2 regions of the Pseudomonas sp. SCB32 genome follow, and region 2 is predicted to be linked to the other one. Evidence: predicted binding sites of a transcription regulator. Region 2 holds the regulator's gene; the other holds the start of a gene.
What was found. The regulator LexA, encoded in region 2, represses DNA repair genes until DNA is damaged. The targets are predictions, from matches to a motif close to CTGTNTNNNNANACAG.
Positions count from the first base shown of each region.

Region 1: a site for LexA is predicted at 2,120-2,135, ahead of imuA (translesion DNA synthesis-associated protein ImuA). Genes of this name have one in related genera too.

Region 1 is NZ_CP045118.1:3,252,457-3,260,168, forward strand. It holds gene GA645_RS15010 (ATP-dependent DNA helicase) at 1-1,513, shown strand, start outside; gene imuA (translesion DNA synthesis-associated protein ImuA) at 2,234-2,848, shown strand; gene GA645_RS15020 (DNA polymerase Y family protein) at 2,856-4,265, shown strand; gene GA645_RS15025 (error-prone DNA polymerase) at 4,262-7,348, shown strand.
Region 2 is NZ_CP045118.1:4,214,826-4,222,537, forward strand. It holds gene GA645_RS19220 (DEAD/DEAH box helicase) at 1-654, shown strand, start outside; gene GA645_RS19225 (S-methyl-5'-thioinosine phosphorylase) at 979-1,716, opposite strand; gene nagZ (beta-N-acetylhexosaminidase) at 1,852-2,850, opposite strand; gene GA645_RS19235 (L,D-transpeptidase) at 2,865-3,398, opposite strand; gene GA645_RS19240 (TetR/AcrR family transcriptional regulator) at 3,455-4,165, opposite strand; gene lexA (transcriptional repressor LexA) at 4,418-5,032, shown strand; gene sulA (SOS-induced cell division inhibitor SulA) at 5,046-5,519, shown strand; gene GA645_RS19255 (hypothetical protein) at 5,559-5,798, opposite strand; gene GA645_RS19260 (DUF6586 family protein) at 5,912-6,433, opposite strand; gene topA (type I DNA topoisomerase) at 6,502-7,712, opposite strand, start outside.

The DNA of each region.
Region 1 (7,712 bases), 960 kb from region 2:
CGTCGCCCGCGACAAGGCCTGCGAGCACCCGGACAAGGCCTGCCACGGCGAATCCTGCCCGCTGGCCAAGGGTTTCTACGACCGCCTGCCCGCCGCCCGCGAGGCCGCGCTCAAGCAGCGCTGGCTGACCCAGGAAACGGTGCGCAAGGTGGCGCTGGAGCACCAGGTCTGCCCCTACTACCTGAGCCAGGAGCTGTGCCGCTGGGCCGACGTGGTGGTGGGCGACTACAACTACTACTTCGACATGACCGCCCTGCTCTACGGCCTCACCGTGCTCAACGACTGGAAGGTCACCCTGCTGGTGGACGAGGCGCACAACCTCATCGAGCGCGGCCGCGGCATGTACAGCGCCGAGCTGGACCAGGGCGAGTTCAACGCCCTGCGCAAGGTCGCCCCGGCCAAGCTGAAGAGCGCGCTGGAACGCGTCGGCCGGCACTGGAACCAGCTGCACCAGGACCAGGACGTGGATTACCAGATCTACCCGACCATCCCCGACCTGTTCATCGCCGCGTTGCAGAAGGCCGTCAGCGCCATCACCGACCACCTCACCGACCAGCCCACCGGTAACGAGGCCGAGCTGTTGAGCTTCTATCTCAACGCCATGCTGTTCTGCCGGCTGGCCGAAGCCTACGGGCCGCACTCGCTGTTCGACATCACCCGCCACGACGTCAGCGCGCGGCGCGTGCTCTCGACCCTGTGCCTGCGCAACGTGGTGCCGGCGCCTTTCCTCGCCGAACGCTTCAAGGTGGCGCATAGCACCACGCTGTTCTCCGCCACGCTGACCCCGGCGCACTACTACGCCGACCTGCTCGGCCTGCCGGAAGACGCCGGCTGGCGCGAAGTGGAGTCGCCCTTCCACGCCGAACAGCTGGAAGTCCATGCGCTGAGCAACCTGTCCACCCGCTACCAGCACCGCGAGGCCAGCCTCACGCCGATCAGCACGCTGATGGCCCGGCAATTCCGCGCCCGGCCCGGCAACTACCTGGCCTTTTTCAGTAGCTACGCCTACCTGCAGCAGGCGCTGGAACGCTTCACCGCCGAACACCCGGATATCCCCTACTGGGTGCAGTCGCGCAGCATGAACGAACTGGAGCGCCAGGCCTTCCTCGACCGCTTTACCACGGACTCGCGCGGCATTGGCTTCGCCGTGCTCGGCGGCGCCTTCGGCGAGGGCATCGACCTGCCGGGCGACCGGCTGATCGGCGCCTTCATCGCCACACTGGGCCTGCCGCAGGTGAACGAGGTCAACGAGGAGATCAAGCAGCGCATGCAGGGAATGTTCGGCGACGGCTACGACTACACCTACCTGTTCCCCGGCTTGCAGAAAGTCGTTCAGGCGGCTGGCCGGGTCATCCGCACCCCCACGGATTCGGGGGTGATCTACCTGCTCGACGACCGCTTCAACCAACCGGCGGTGCGGCGGTTGCTGCCGGGGTGGTGGAAGCCGGAGCGATTGAAGTTCATCGCCGACCCGCCGCGGTCGAAGGCGCCGCAGGGGGATCTGCTGCTGTAAGCCTGCGCGCGGATATCCGTACTCCGCGATTGTCCTTGTGCCGTGCGGTTCGCGAGCAAGAACTGGGCGTCCCCCTCGGTCCTACGAAGAGCGCTCCGACTTTCCCTGTAGGAGCGGGCACCGAGGTACAGCGCCAAATTGTAGGAGCGAGCTTGCTCGCGAACCCACTCAGCGCCGGCCTTGCCGGCTGATCGCGGAGAAGCTCCGCTCCTACGAAAGAGCAGCTTTGGCTTTGGCTTTTAAGTCTTCCAGAGAAACATCCACGCGCGCCGAATGCCCCATTCAGTAGGCCTCGTTGAAACTTCGATTCAACGAGGGAATTTTCCGTCCCAAGCGAAAAACCGGATGTCCGGGGCAAGACCTTTGCCTACTTTGGGGCGTTTGCCAAAGTAGGTCGCCCGAGGGGGCGAAACCCAGTATGTCCGCAAACGCCGAAGCCGCACAGGAACACCCAAGCCAACGCAGCAGACCTGCAACACCAGAGCAAGAGAAAGCGCCGACCCTGCCGGCGGATCGCGGGCAGGGCCCGCTCATACAGAAAGCGCCCCGCGCGTCCGAATCCCCTTCAGACCAACCACCATTGACGCCCCCACTCCACCGGATAAACTGTATATCCATACAGCGCAATCCGAGCCATCCCATGCCCCGCCACCCCATTTCCCTCCCCCGGCCCTCCTGCCGGACACCTGACCGTCGTCGCTTGCCGACCAGGAGCGAGTGATGGGCAGCGTGGTCGCGCTCGACACCCTGTTCCATCAGCGCCAGGTCTGGAAGGGCCAGCCCCAGGGCCTGCCGCCCAGCCTGCAGCCCACTGGCCACACGGTGCTGGATGCCACCCTGCCCAGCGGCGGTTGGCCGGAAGCGGCGCTCAGCGAAATCCTCCTGGCCGCCGAAGGCACCGGCGAGCTGCAACTGGTCTGGCCGACCCTCGCGCGGCTCAGCGCAGCCGGCGAACGCATTGTGCTGGTCGCCCCCCCCCACATCCCCTACCCGGCCGCCTGGCAGGCCGCCGGGGTCGCGCTGGATCAGCTCGCCATCGTGCAAGCCAGCGGCCGCGACGCCCTCTGGGCCGCCGAGCAATGCCTGCGCTCGGGCAGTTGCGGCGCCGTGCTGTGCTGGCCGCAACAGGCCGACGACCGCGCCCTGCGCCGTCTGCAGGTGGCCGCCGAAACCGGGCAGGCCCTGGCCATCGCCTACCGCTCGCAGCGTGAAGCGCTCAACCCCTCGCCCGCCGCCCTGCGCCTGGCGCTGGACGCCAATCCGGCGCAGCTGCGCGTGCTCAAGTGCCGGGGCGGCCTGGCGCCGGCGCGGCCCATCCCGCTGCCCTGGCACTGAGGTCGCCATGCTCTGGGCCTGCATTCTCCTGCCACAGCTGGCAATGGACGGCGTGCTGCGCGGCCGTCCCGAGCCGGACGCCGCCCTGGCGCTGCTCGCCGGGCCGCCCCAGCGCCGCGTGTTGCAAGCGGTGAACCCGGCCGCGCGGGCACTGGGCCTCAAGCCCGGCCAGTCGCTCACCGCCGCCCAGGCCTTGAGCCGCGACTTCGCCACCGCCGAGTACGACCTGCGCGAAGTGCAGCGCTGGCAGAACCTGCTGGCCGCCTGGGCCTACGGCTTCAGCTCGCAGGTCAGCCAGCACTACCCGCGCGCGCTGCTGCTGGAGGTGCAGTCCAGCCTGCAATTGTTCGGCCCCTGGCCGCGCTTCGAGGCGCGTCTGCGCGAGGAGCTGAACGGGCTGGGCTTCCGCCATCGCATCACCGCCGCGCCCAATCCGGCCGCCGCGCGCATCCTCGCCAACGGCCACGACGGCCTGGCGATCCACGACAACGACCAGTTGCGCCAGTACCTGGGCAGGATGCCGCTGGAGCGCCTGGGCCTGGAGCGTGACGCCGCCACCTCGCTGGGCCGCATGGGCCTGCGCAGCCTGCAGCAACTGCTCGCCCTGCCGCGCGAAAGCCTGGCCCGGCGCTTCCCGCCGCAGGTGCTGCGGCAGGTCGACACCCTGCTCGGCCAGCGCCCGCTGGCCCTGGAGTTTTATCGGCCACCGGACCGCTTCGAGTCGCGTATCGAGCTGAACTTCGACGTGGAATCCACCCAGGCGCTGCTGTTCCCGCTGCGCCGCCTGACCGCCGACCTTGCCGCCTTCCTCGCCGGGCGCGACAGCGGCGTGCAGCGTTTCGTCCTGCATCTGGAGCACCACGAAGGCAGCGACACGCAAATGCCGGTCGGCCTGCTCAGCGCCGAGCGCGAGGCGGCGATGCTCTTCGAGCTGACCCGTGGCCGCCTGGAGCAACTGCAACTGCGCGCCCCGGTGCACAGCGTGCGTCTGCTGGCCGACGATCTACCACCCTTCGTGCCGCAGCACCGCGAGCTGTTCGACGACCGCCCGCAACAGTCGCTGCCTTGGGAGCAGCTGCGAGAACGCCTGCGCGCGCGACTGGGTGACGACGCCGTGCACAGTCTGGGTAGCCGCGCCGACCATCGCCCCGAGCGCGCCTGGCAAGACAGCTCCACGCCGCTGCAGCCCATCACCGAAGCTCCGCGTCCCGGCTGGCTGCTGGCCGAACCCCAGCCGCTGCGCGAGTTCGCCCCGACCCTGCTGGCGGGCCCCGAGCGCATCGAATCCGGCTGGTGGGACAGCGAGGACATCCGCCGCGACTACTACCAGGTGCGCACCCGCAGCGGCCAGCGCGCCTGGGTATTCCGCCCGGTGGGCGACGACGGGCCCCTGCTGCTGCACGGCTGGTTCGCATGAGCGCGCCAGTCGAAGGCATCGGCTACGCGGAGTTGCACTGCCTGTCCAACTTCAGCTTCCAGCGCGGCGCCTCCAGCGCCGCCGAGCTGTTCGAGCGGGCGAAGAAGCTCGGCTACCGGGCGCTTGCGATCACCGACGAATGCAGCCTGGCCGGCATCGTCCGCGCCTGGCAGGCCTCGAAGGAGAAGGAAATCCCGCTGATCACCGGCAGCGAGCTGAGCCTCGAGCAAGGCCCGAAGCTGGTACTGCTGGCAGAGAACCTGGCCGGCTATGAGAACCTCTGCCGCCTGCTCACCCACGCCCGCCGCCGCGCCGAGAAAGGCAGCTATCGCCTGGTGCGCGCGGACTTCGACGGTAACCTCAACCACCTGCTGGCGATCTGGCTGCCACGAAACGAGCAGGACGACGACGGCCTCTGGCTGCGCGGCCTGTTCCCCGAGCGCCTGTGGCTCGGCGTCGAACTGCACAAGGGCCCGGACGACACCGGCAAGCTGCGCCGCCTGCAGGAACAGGCCGCACGTCTGTCCATCCCCGCCGTGGCCTGCGGCGACGTGCACATGCACGCCCGTGGCCGCCGCGCCCTGCAGGACTGCATGACCGCCATCCGCCAGCACCTGCCGGTGCACGAGGCCGGCCAGCACCTCTACCCCAACGGCGAGCGCCATCTGCGGCCGTGGGAGGCGCTGGCGTCGACCTACCCGGCCGAGCTGCTGGCGGAAACGCTGAAGATTGCCGAGCGCTGCACCTTCGATCTGAGCAATCTGAAGTACCAGTACCCACGCGAGCTGGTGCCCGAAGGCCATACGCCGACCACCTGGCTGCGCGAGAAGACTGAGGAAGGCATCAAGCGCCGCTGGCCGGAGGGCGAGACCGATACAGCGCGCAAACAGGTGGAATACGAGCTGGAGCTGATCGCCGAGCTGGGATACGACAGTTACTTCCTCACCGTCCACGACATCGTCGCCTTCGCCCGCCGCCAGAGCATCCTCTGCCAAGGGCGCGGTTCAGCGGCCAACTCGGTGGTCTGCTTCTCCCTTGGGATCACAGAACTAGACCCATCCAAGGCGAAACTGCTGTTCGAACGCTTCATCTCCCGCGAGCGCAACGAGCCGCCGGACATCGACGTCGACTTCGAACACGACCGCCGCGAGGAAGTCATCCAGTACGTGTTCCAGCGCTACGGCCGCAGCCGCGCCGCGCTCACCGCCGTGGCCAGCACCTACCGGGGCGCCGGCGCGGTGCGCGACGTGGCCAAGGCGCTGGGGCTGCCGCCGGACCAGGTCGGCGCGCTGGCCGACTGCTGCGGCGCCTGGAGCCGCGAAGCGCCGCCGCCCGAGCGCCTGCTGGAGGCCGGCTTCGACCCGGAAAGCCCGATCCTGCGCCGCGTGCTGGCCCTGACCGGGCAATTGGTCGGCTTCCCCCGGCACCTGTCACAGCACCCCGGTGGATTCGTCATTTCCCAGCAGCCGCTGGAAACCCTGGTGCCGGTGGAGAACGCGGCGATGCCCGAGCGCACCCTGATCCAGTGGGACAAGGACGACCTCGACGCCGTCGGCCTGCTCAAGGTCGACGTGCTCGCCCTCGGCATGCTCAGCGCCCTGCGCCGCTGCTTCAACCTGATCGCCGACTATCGCGGCCAGCACTGGACCCTCGCCACGCTGCCGCAGGAGTGCGCGCAGACCTACGCGATGATCAGCCGCGCCGACACCGTTGGCGTGTTCCAGATCGAGTCCCGCGCGCAGATGGCCATGTTGCCGCGCCTGCGCCCCGAGACCTTCTACGACCTGGTGATCGAAGTCGCCATCGTCCGCCCCGGCCCGATCCAGGGTGACATGGTCCACCCCTACCTGCGGCGGCGGAACAAGGAAGAAAAGGTCGACTACCCCTCCGAGGAACTCAAGCCGGTGTTCGAGCGCACCCTGGGCGTGCCGCTGTTCCAGGAGCAGGTGATGCAGCTGGCGATCATCGCCGCCGAGTACACCCCCGGCGAGGCCGATCACCTGCGCCGCTCCATGGCCGCCTGGAAGCGCCACGGCGGGCTGGAACCGCACCGCAAGAAGCTGTTCGAGCGCATGACCGCCAAGGGCTACCCGCAGGAATACATCGCGCGCATCTTCGAGCAGATCAAGGGCTTCGGCAGCTACGGCTTCCCCGAGTCCCACGCCGCCAGCTTCGCCCTGCTCACCTACGCCAGTTGCTGGCTGAAATGCCACGAACCGGCAGCCTTCACCTGCGCGCTGATCAACAGCTGGCCCATGGGTTTCTACAGCCCCGACCAGCTGCTGCAGGACGCCCGCCGCCACGGCCTGGAGATCCGTCCGGTGGACGTGCGCCACAGCCTCTGGGACTGCACCCTGGAACCCATTCCCGAACGCCAGCCGGCGATCCGCCTCGGCCTGCGCATGGTGCGCGGGCTGCGCGAGGACGTGGCCAACGCCATGACCCAGGCGCGCGAGCAGCGGCCCTTCGACGACGTCGCCGACCTCTGCCTGCGCGCCCATCTGGACGGCCGCGCACGTGAACAGCTGGCCGACGCCGGCGCCCTGCGCGGCCTCGCCGGCCATCGGCACAAGGCGCGCTGGGCGATTGCCGGGGTCGAGCCGCAATTGCCGCTGTTCGCCGGCCAGGTCACCGAGGAAGCGCCGGTCAGCCTGCCGCTGCCCAGCCGTGGTGAAGACCTGCTGACCGACTACGCGACCCTCGGTACCACCCTCGGCCCGCACCCCATGACCCTGCTGCGCGGCGCCCTCAAGGCCCGCCGTTGCCGCAGCTCACGGGAGCTGACCAGCCTGGAAGCCGACCGCCCGGTGCGCGTCGCCGGCCTGGTCGTCGGCCGCCAGCGCCCCGGCACGGCCAGCGGCGTCACCTTCGTCACCCTGGAAGACGAGTTCGGCATGATCAACGTGATCGTCTGGCGCGACCTCGCCGAACAGCAGCGCCGCCCCTTCCTCAGCGCCCGCCTGATGCAGGTGGACGGCACCCTGGAAGCCAAGGACGGCGTGCGCCATGTGATCGCCGGGAGGCTGACGGACTTGAGTGAGCTGCTGGAGGGGCTGGATGTGCGGAGTCGGGATTTTCACTGAGCCCAGTTACACGTATCGAATCTCGCAGAAGCGCAGGTTCATAGGATGGCGTGGAGCGAAGCGATACCCATCAGCTCCATGCGCCATCGGCATGAGTATCGCTGCGCTCCACCCATCCTACAAAGAGCAACGTAGAGCGCATAACCCGGAACGAGTTATCCCCCCTACATGGCTGACGCCGACCATGCTGGCGAATCGCGGAGAAGGGCTAGGCGCCCCCTCGCCTGCTGCAGCGCCTGCTGTCGCGTTTCGGCGTGCGCTGACGGAGTCCGCGATCCCCCAAGTTCGCGAGCAAGCTCGCTCCTACGAAAAGCGGTTTCCAGCGAGACATCCGCACACGCCGGAGCGCCCCTTCAGGAGACCG
Region 2 (7,712 bases):
GACCGCAAAGTCCGCGAGGAAATACGCCAGAAGGGACTCGCCAGCAGCCAGATCGTCGTGCTCGACGCCCTGCTCAAGCTACGCCAGGTCTGCTGTGACCCCCGACTGCTGCAGGCGGATCTGCCAGCGGCACATTCGGGCAAGCTGAACGCCCTGCTGGAGATGCTCGACGAACTGCTCGCAGAAGGACGTCGCGTCCTGCTCTTCTCGCAGTTCACCTCAATGCTCGAATTGATCCAGGCTCAGCTACGGGAAAGGGGCATCCCCTATGCGCTCCTCACCGGAGAAACCCGCGACCGGCGCCAGCCGGTGGAAGACTTCCAGCAGGGACACGTCCCGCTGTTCCTCGTCAGCCTGAAGGCCGGAGGCACCGGCCTGAACCTCACCGCCGCCGACACCGTGATCCACTACGATCCCTGGTGGAACCCGGCGGTAGAGCAGCAGGCCACCGACCGCGCCTACCGCATCGGCCAGGACAAGCCGGTGTTCGTCTACAAGCTGATCGCCCGCGGCACCCTGGAAGAAAAGATCCAGCAGCTGCAGGCACGCAAGGCCGCATTGGCCGCTGGAGTGCTGGAAGACGGCAAGAACACCGGCCTGCAATTGCGGGAGAGCGACATCGACGCGCTCTTCGCGCCCCTGCCAAAACCGTAGGGCGTACACCGTTCGCGGGATAAACGGCTTTTGATCTCGTAGGGGCGGATTCATCCGCGATCCGCATGGCACGGCGCTGGATTGGAAATCGCGGACAGCGTCCCCTTCTACATTGCTTTTTTGGATGAGCCCCCTTCGGGCCAGCGCAAGCGCTGTTCGCGATAGAGCCGTGTCCCGCGTTCGCGGGGATGACGTGTCGAGGTGACGATGCATAACAGCGTCACTCCCGCGAACGCGGGAGCCCAAAGACAGTTGCTCCTAAGGGAATTGCTGGGGGCACAGGAGCGGACCTTCTCCGCGATAGCCGAACGCTCCGGCGCGTCGTCAGCTCACCAACACGCGCCCCAGCACCTCGCGCACCTTGCCGATACCTTCGTGCAGGGCCTGCTCGATCTCGGCCATGGTGATGATCCCACTGGACTTGCCGGCCGCCGGGTTCACCACCAGCGACAGACAGGCATAGGGCAGTTCCAGCTCACGGGCCAGCGCGGCTTCGGGCATGCCGGTCATACCGACGATGTCGCACCCGTCGCGCTCCAGCTTGGCGATCTCCGCTACGGTCTCCAGGCGCGGCCCCTGGGTCGCGGCGTAGACGCCATGGCTGCTGTGCGGATAGCCCAGCGCCTGCAACGCGGCGATCAACTTCTTGCGCAACGCTTCGTCATAGGGGTGACTGAAGTCGATGTGGGTGACGTGATCGATGTCTCCGGCGAAGTAGGTGTGTTCACGCCCCCAGGTGTAATCGACGATCTGGTGCGGCACGCACAGGTGACCACTGCCCATGGCCGCATGGATACCACCCACGGCGTTTACCGCCAGCACCGCCTCGGCGCCCGCCTGCTGAAGCGCCCAGAGGTTGGCGCGGTAGTTCACCTGGTGTGGCGGAAAGCGGTGCGGATGACCATGGCGCGCCAGGAACAGCACCTCGCGGCCGGCGAACTCGCCGCGCTGAATGGCTGCCGAGGGCACGCCATAGGGCGTGTCCAGCGCGACGGAGTCCTTCAGGGTCAGGCCTTCCAGCTGGGTCAGGCCGGTGCCGCCGATGATGGCGTAAACAGTCATGGTTCTATCCTCAAGTATCCCTGCGATCTCGCGAGCTAGAGCAGAACAAGGCGGAAGACCGGACCGGACCTCTCGTCAATGAGCAGTCCGATCCGCTCTTCCAACGCCGTTATGCCGACGCGCAGCAGATCGCAATCAATCGATCAGTTGTGCGGCGCGCAGCTCGCTGATGCCCTGCTGCCAGCGCGGCAGCTGCTTGTATTCGGTGCCCGGCCAGGCAGTGGCGCGCATGCGTTGCAGGCGCTGCGGCGCAGTGACCGTGAGGCGCTGCAATGCGCTCAGCGCCAGCTCGGCGGAGGCGCGATCATTGCACACCAGGCCCATGTCGCAGCCGGCAGTCAGTGCAGCCTCGATGCGGTTGGCGGCATCGCCCACCACGTGGGCGCCGGCCATGGACAGGTCGTCGCTGAAGATCACCCCGTCGAAGCCCAGCTCGCCGCGCAGGATGTCCTGCAGCCAGCGGCGCGAGAAACCGGCGGGATTCGGATCGACCTGCGGGTAGATCACGTGGGCCGGCATCAGCGCATCCAGCTCACCGGACAGACGCTGGAACGGAATCAGGTCGCAGGCGCGGATCTGCTCCAGGCTGCGTTCGTCCTCGGGGATCGCCACATGGGAATCCGCCTCCGCCCAGCCGTGACCGGGGAAGTGTTTGCCGGTAGCCGCCATGCCGGCGTCATGCATACCGCGAATGAACGCACCGGCCAGCGCGACCGCGCGCTCCGGATTGCCCTCGAAGGCGCGGCTGCCGACCACGGCGCTGCGCTGGTGATCCAGGTCCAGTACCGGGGCGAAGCTGAGGTCCAGTCCCACGGCCAGTACCTCGGTCGCCATCAGCCAGCCGCACTGCTCGGCCAGGCGCTCGGCATTGTCGTTATCCGCGATGGCGCGCATCGCCGGCAGGCGCAGGAAGCCCTGGCGCAGGCGCTGCACGCGACCGCCTTCCTGGTCTACGGCCAGGAGCAGGTCCGGGCGCACCGCGCGGATGGCAGCGCAGAGCTCACGCACCTGGCGCGGCGACTCGATGTTGCGGGCAAAGATGATCAGGCCGCCCACTTCCGGGTGGCGCAGTATCTGGCGGTCCTCGGCGGTCAGCCAGGTGCCGCCGATGTCGAGCATCAGGGAGCCTTGCATGTGCATTCCTTAATTCACTTCTCTTGAGTAGAGCGGGCCACCTGCCACTGCGGGCAGGCGGCCTCTTCGATACGGACCTGGCAATGGAGGGGAACCCGGGGAAAGAGTTCCAGCAGATCGTCATTGCGCAGGCGGATACAGCCATGGGACAGCGGCGAGCCCATGGGCTCGCTATCAGGCGTGCCGTGCAGGTAGATGTAACGGCGGAAGGTGTCGACCTCGCCCATCCGGTTGCGCCCCGGCTCGCAGCCGCTGAGCCAGAGGATGCGCGTGAGAATCCAGTCACGGCCGGGAAACGCCTCGTGCAGTGCCGGGGTCCAGACTTCGCCGGTCCAGCGGCGCCCCTTGAGCACTGCCCCCTTGGGCAAACCGTCGCCGATGCGCGCGCGAATCTGATGCAGACCGCGCGGCGTGCAGCCGGAGCCACTGAGTTCACCGGCGCCATTGGCCGCCGTGGAGACCGGCAGGCGCACACTCAGTTGCTCCCCGGCAAAGCCGTAGAGCAACTGGTCGGACAGGGAAATATGGAGGAGATCGAGATCAGCCATGGCCGGCTACTTTAGCCGATCAGGACAGCACCGCCCAGCGCGAAGCCGGGCGTCATTCAGACCTTGGCCGGCGCGGCGCTCGACTTGCTGCGCGGCTTGAGCTGGGCTCCGGCCAGGGAAGGATCGCTGACACCACTGTCGGCACGCATGCCGGCGGCGAGGAACGGCACCATCAGGCGCATCACCTGCTCGATGGAGGTGTTCACGCCGAAGTCGTTCTCAGCCATGGCGCGCAGCGCCTTGATGCCGGACATGCTGAACACAGCAGTACCCAGCATGAAGTGCACGCGCCAGAACAGCTCCAAGGGCGGCAGACGCGGTGCGGCTTCATGTACCAGCAGCATGTAGCGGCGGAACACTTTGCCGTAGACCTCTTCGAGGTACTTGCGCAGGTGGCCCTGGCTCTGGCTGAACGCCAGACCCAACAGGCGCATGAAGATGGACAGGTCATTGCCACTGCGCGGCTTTACCGCCATGGCCTGGACGACCAGCAATTCCAGCAGCTCTTCCAAGGTGGCGCGCGCCGCGTCAGGCTTGGCCTGGCGGCGATCCAGCTCCTTCTCGAGACTGGCGCAGAACGGGCCGAGGAAGCGCGAGAAAACCGCCTGGATCAGCGCCTTCTTCGAACCGAAGTGATAGTTCACCGCCGCGAGGTTCACCCCCGCCTTGCTGGTGATCAGACGCAAGGAAGTCTCAGCGAAGCCTTTCTCCGCGAACAGCTGTTCCGCAGCATCCAGGATGCGTTCGACGGTTTCCGACTGGGCCATGGCTACTCCGCCTGACAAACACTTGTTTGAAACATACGTTTCAGGGTCTCACATTGTCAAGCAAAGCGCGATCGATTGTTAACAGAAACATGGGCAATGCGACGAGGTGAGTTCAATTTCAGCAAGACGCTTGCCAGCCCGCACAGGTTACATCCACGGGCGCCGCACTGACAGTCGCAAGAAATTAGGCATTGCCACGACGCCGCCACTGTATATAATTCCAGTCACTGTATAAAAAGCCAGAGTATGGACATGCTGAAGCTGACGCCGCGCCAAGCCGAGATCCTCGCCTTCATCAAACGCTGCCTGGAAGACAACGGCTATCCGCCCACTCGCGCGGAGATCGCCCAGGAACTCGGCTTCAAGTCGCCCAACGCCGCCGAGGAGCACCTTAAAGCCCTCGCCCGCAAAGGCGCCATCGAGATGACCCCGGGCGCTTCGCGTGGCATCCGCATCCCCGGCTTCGAACCCAAGACCGCCGCCAACGATGACGAGCTGCCGATCATCGGCCGTGTTGCCGCTGGCGCACCGATCCTTGCTGAGCAGAACGTCGACGACACCTGCCGCATCAATCCCACCTTCTTCAACCCGCCGGCCGACTACCTGCTGCGGGTGCGCGGGCAGAGCATGAAGGACGTCGGCATCATGGACGGCGACCTGCTCGCCGTGCACGTCACCCGCGAAGCGCGCAACGGTCAGATCGTGGTCGCCCGACTGGGAGAAGAGGTGACGGTGAAGCGTTTCAAGCGCGAAGGCAGCAAGGTCTGGCTGCTCGCCGAAAACCCCGAGTTCGCCCCCATCGAGGTCGACCTCAAGGAACAGGAACTGGTCATCGAAGGCTTGAGCGTCGGCGTGATCCGTCGCTGAACAGGAGACACCCATGCAGTACCCGCAGCCGCTGAACCTGCCGCAACTCCCGCTGTTCCAGGAAGCACTCTGGGCGAGCGGTACTGCTCCTTCGCTCCCGGAGCTGCTGGAAGACACACTCGCCGACGATGAAAGCGCCTTCAGCGAAATCGCCCTGCGCGGCCTTCACGGTCAATGCCTGACCCTTTTGGCCCCCATGCTCCGCGAGCTGAGCGAAGAAAGCGATTCCCGGTGGCTTACACTGATCGCCCCGCCCTCCAGCCTGACCCCGGACTGGTTGCGCAAGGCAAGACTGAACCGCGAGGGCATCCTGCTGTTGCCGGCGCGCGACCAGGCCGCCGCCCAGGCCCTGGCCTGCGAGGCACTGCGCCTGGGCAACAGTCATACGGTGGTGAGCTGGCTGAACCTCAGCGCGAAGGCGCGTACGCAGCTATCCCGCGCCGCCGTTGCCGGCCGGGCGCAGAGCCTGAACATTCGTCTGGGTTGAAACAGAAGCTTCGCCGCGAATGCGGCGAAGTGGAAGAACTCAGTGCAGGACGCGCGGACCTTCGTCATCCATGCCCATGTCGCCGCCTTCGGCGAGACGACCAGCCATCTGCACACCGACATTGAACATCGCCTTGGCGATCTCGATGTGCTGGCCTTGCAGGAAGCCCTTGGCATTGGCGGAGAATTCCAGGGTCACCAGCGACTCCTCATCATCCGCGCGACGCAGCACGATACGCCCGTCAGGCAGCTCTACGATTTCCAGAAATGAGGTTGGCATAGCGAAGGTTCTCCACAGCAGAACCGGTAGTGTAACAGTCACATCCGCTACACCCTAGCGCAACATTCCACCATTCGACTGGATGGTCGCGGCTCTGCGTATCAGCGCACCAATCAGAGCTCGGTCAGCGATGCGCGGAAGCGCAGCACCAGCTCCTTCAGGGATTTGCGCCAGGACTCGAGTTCTTCGTTGCCCAACTCGGCCGGCGCTTCGTCGTCGACGTTGATCGCCTGGATCAGCGGCTGGGTGGGATCGGCCTTGGCCTTCTTCGGCTCGCTCGGCGGCTGGAACAGCGCGGCGTAGGCAGCCAGCAGGCGACCCAGCCAAGCCTCCGGCGATTGCGCCAGTTCGACCATTTCCGCCAGCTCCGGGCTCGGCGCGGCGGCCAGCACCTCGGCATTCAGCAGCATGTCGACGCGCGGGGCGCCAGCCTGCGGCAGGCGGTAGTAGCCGGCGATCTCATGGGCCACGCCCAGCACCGCGCCATAGAGATGGAACAGCGCCGCTTCGCGCTCGGCCTGGATGCGCGCCTGGACGTTCATCGCGCGTGCCGACTCGGCAGTACGCCAGGCATCCAGAGCGAGACCGGCGAAGAACAGCTTCTGGTTGGTACGGGTATAGAGTTCGTGCGCCATGGCCAGGCCCTCTCGCAATCCACGTCGGCAGTATAAGCACGCCCCGCTATAGCGGGGCGTGCCTTCCATCAGCGCTTGTCTTCGACTTTCCACTTACCGCCGTCGAAGAACGCGCGCCAGCCGGTGGGCTTGCCTTCGACCTCGGACTGCACGTACTGCTCCTTGGTCTTGCGGCTGAAGCGGATCACCGCCGGGCGGCCATCCGGGTCCTTCGCCGGAGCGGCGAGCAGGAAGTGATACTTCGGATCCAGCTCGTCCTTGTGCGGCAGCAGCTCGGCAACCAGCGGAGCGCGAGTCTCGCGGTTCTTCGGGAACTGGCTGGCGGCCAGGAACAGGCCGGAAGCGCCGTCACGCAGTACGTAGATGTCGTCCACCTTCTCGCACTTGAGTTCCGGCATGCGGATGGCGTCCATCTTCGGCGGCGCGGGCTCGCCGTTCTTCAGCAGCTTGCGGGTGTTCTTGCAGGTCGCGTTGGTGCAGCCGAAGAACTTGCCGAAACGGCCGGTCTTCAGTTGCATCTCGCTACCGCACTTGTCGCATTCCAGGCTCGGGCCTTCGTAGCCTTTGATGCGGTACTGGCCCTCCTCGATCTCGTAGCCAGCGCAATCCGGGTTGTTGCCACAGATGTGCAGCTTGCGCTTCTCGTCGACCAGGTAGGCGTCCATCGCGGTGCTGCAGATCGGGCAGCGGTGCTTGCCACGCAGTACGCGGGATTCGGATTCGCCTTCGTCGTCCGCGGCGATTTCATCGCCCGGAATCAGATTGATCGTGGCCTTGCAGCGCTCTTTCGGCGGCAGGCTGTAGCCCGAGCAGCCGAGGAACACGCCGGTGGAGGCGGTACGGATCATCATCGGCCGGCCACATTCGCGGCAGGGGATGTCGGTCAGGGTCGGCTGGTTGGCGCGCATGCCGTCGTTGGCGGCTTCGGCCAGGTCGAGCTTCTTGCGGAAGTCGCCGTAGAACTCGTCCAGCAGGTGTTTCCAGTCGCGCTCGCCCTGGGCCACGTCATCGAGGTGCTCTTCCATGCCGGCGGTGAAGCCGTAGTCCATCAGGTTGGAGAAGCTCTCGTTGAGGCGCTCGGTTACGATGTCGCCCATCTTTTCCGCGTAGAAACGGCGGTTGTGGGTGGTGACGTAGCCGCGCTCCTGGATGGTGGAGATGATCGCCGCGTAGGTGGACGGACGGCCGATGCCACGCTTTTCCAGTTCCTTGACCAGGCTGGCTTCGGAGAAGCGCGCCGGCGGCTTGGTGAAGTGCTGGCTCGGGTCGAGCTTGAGCA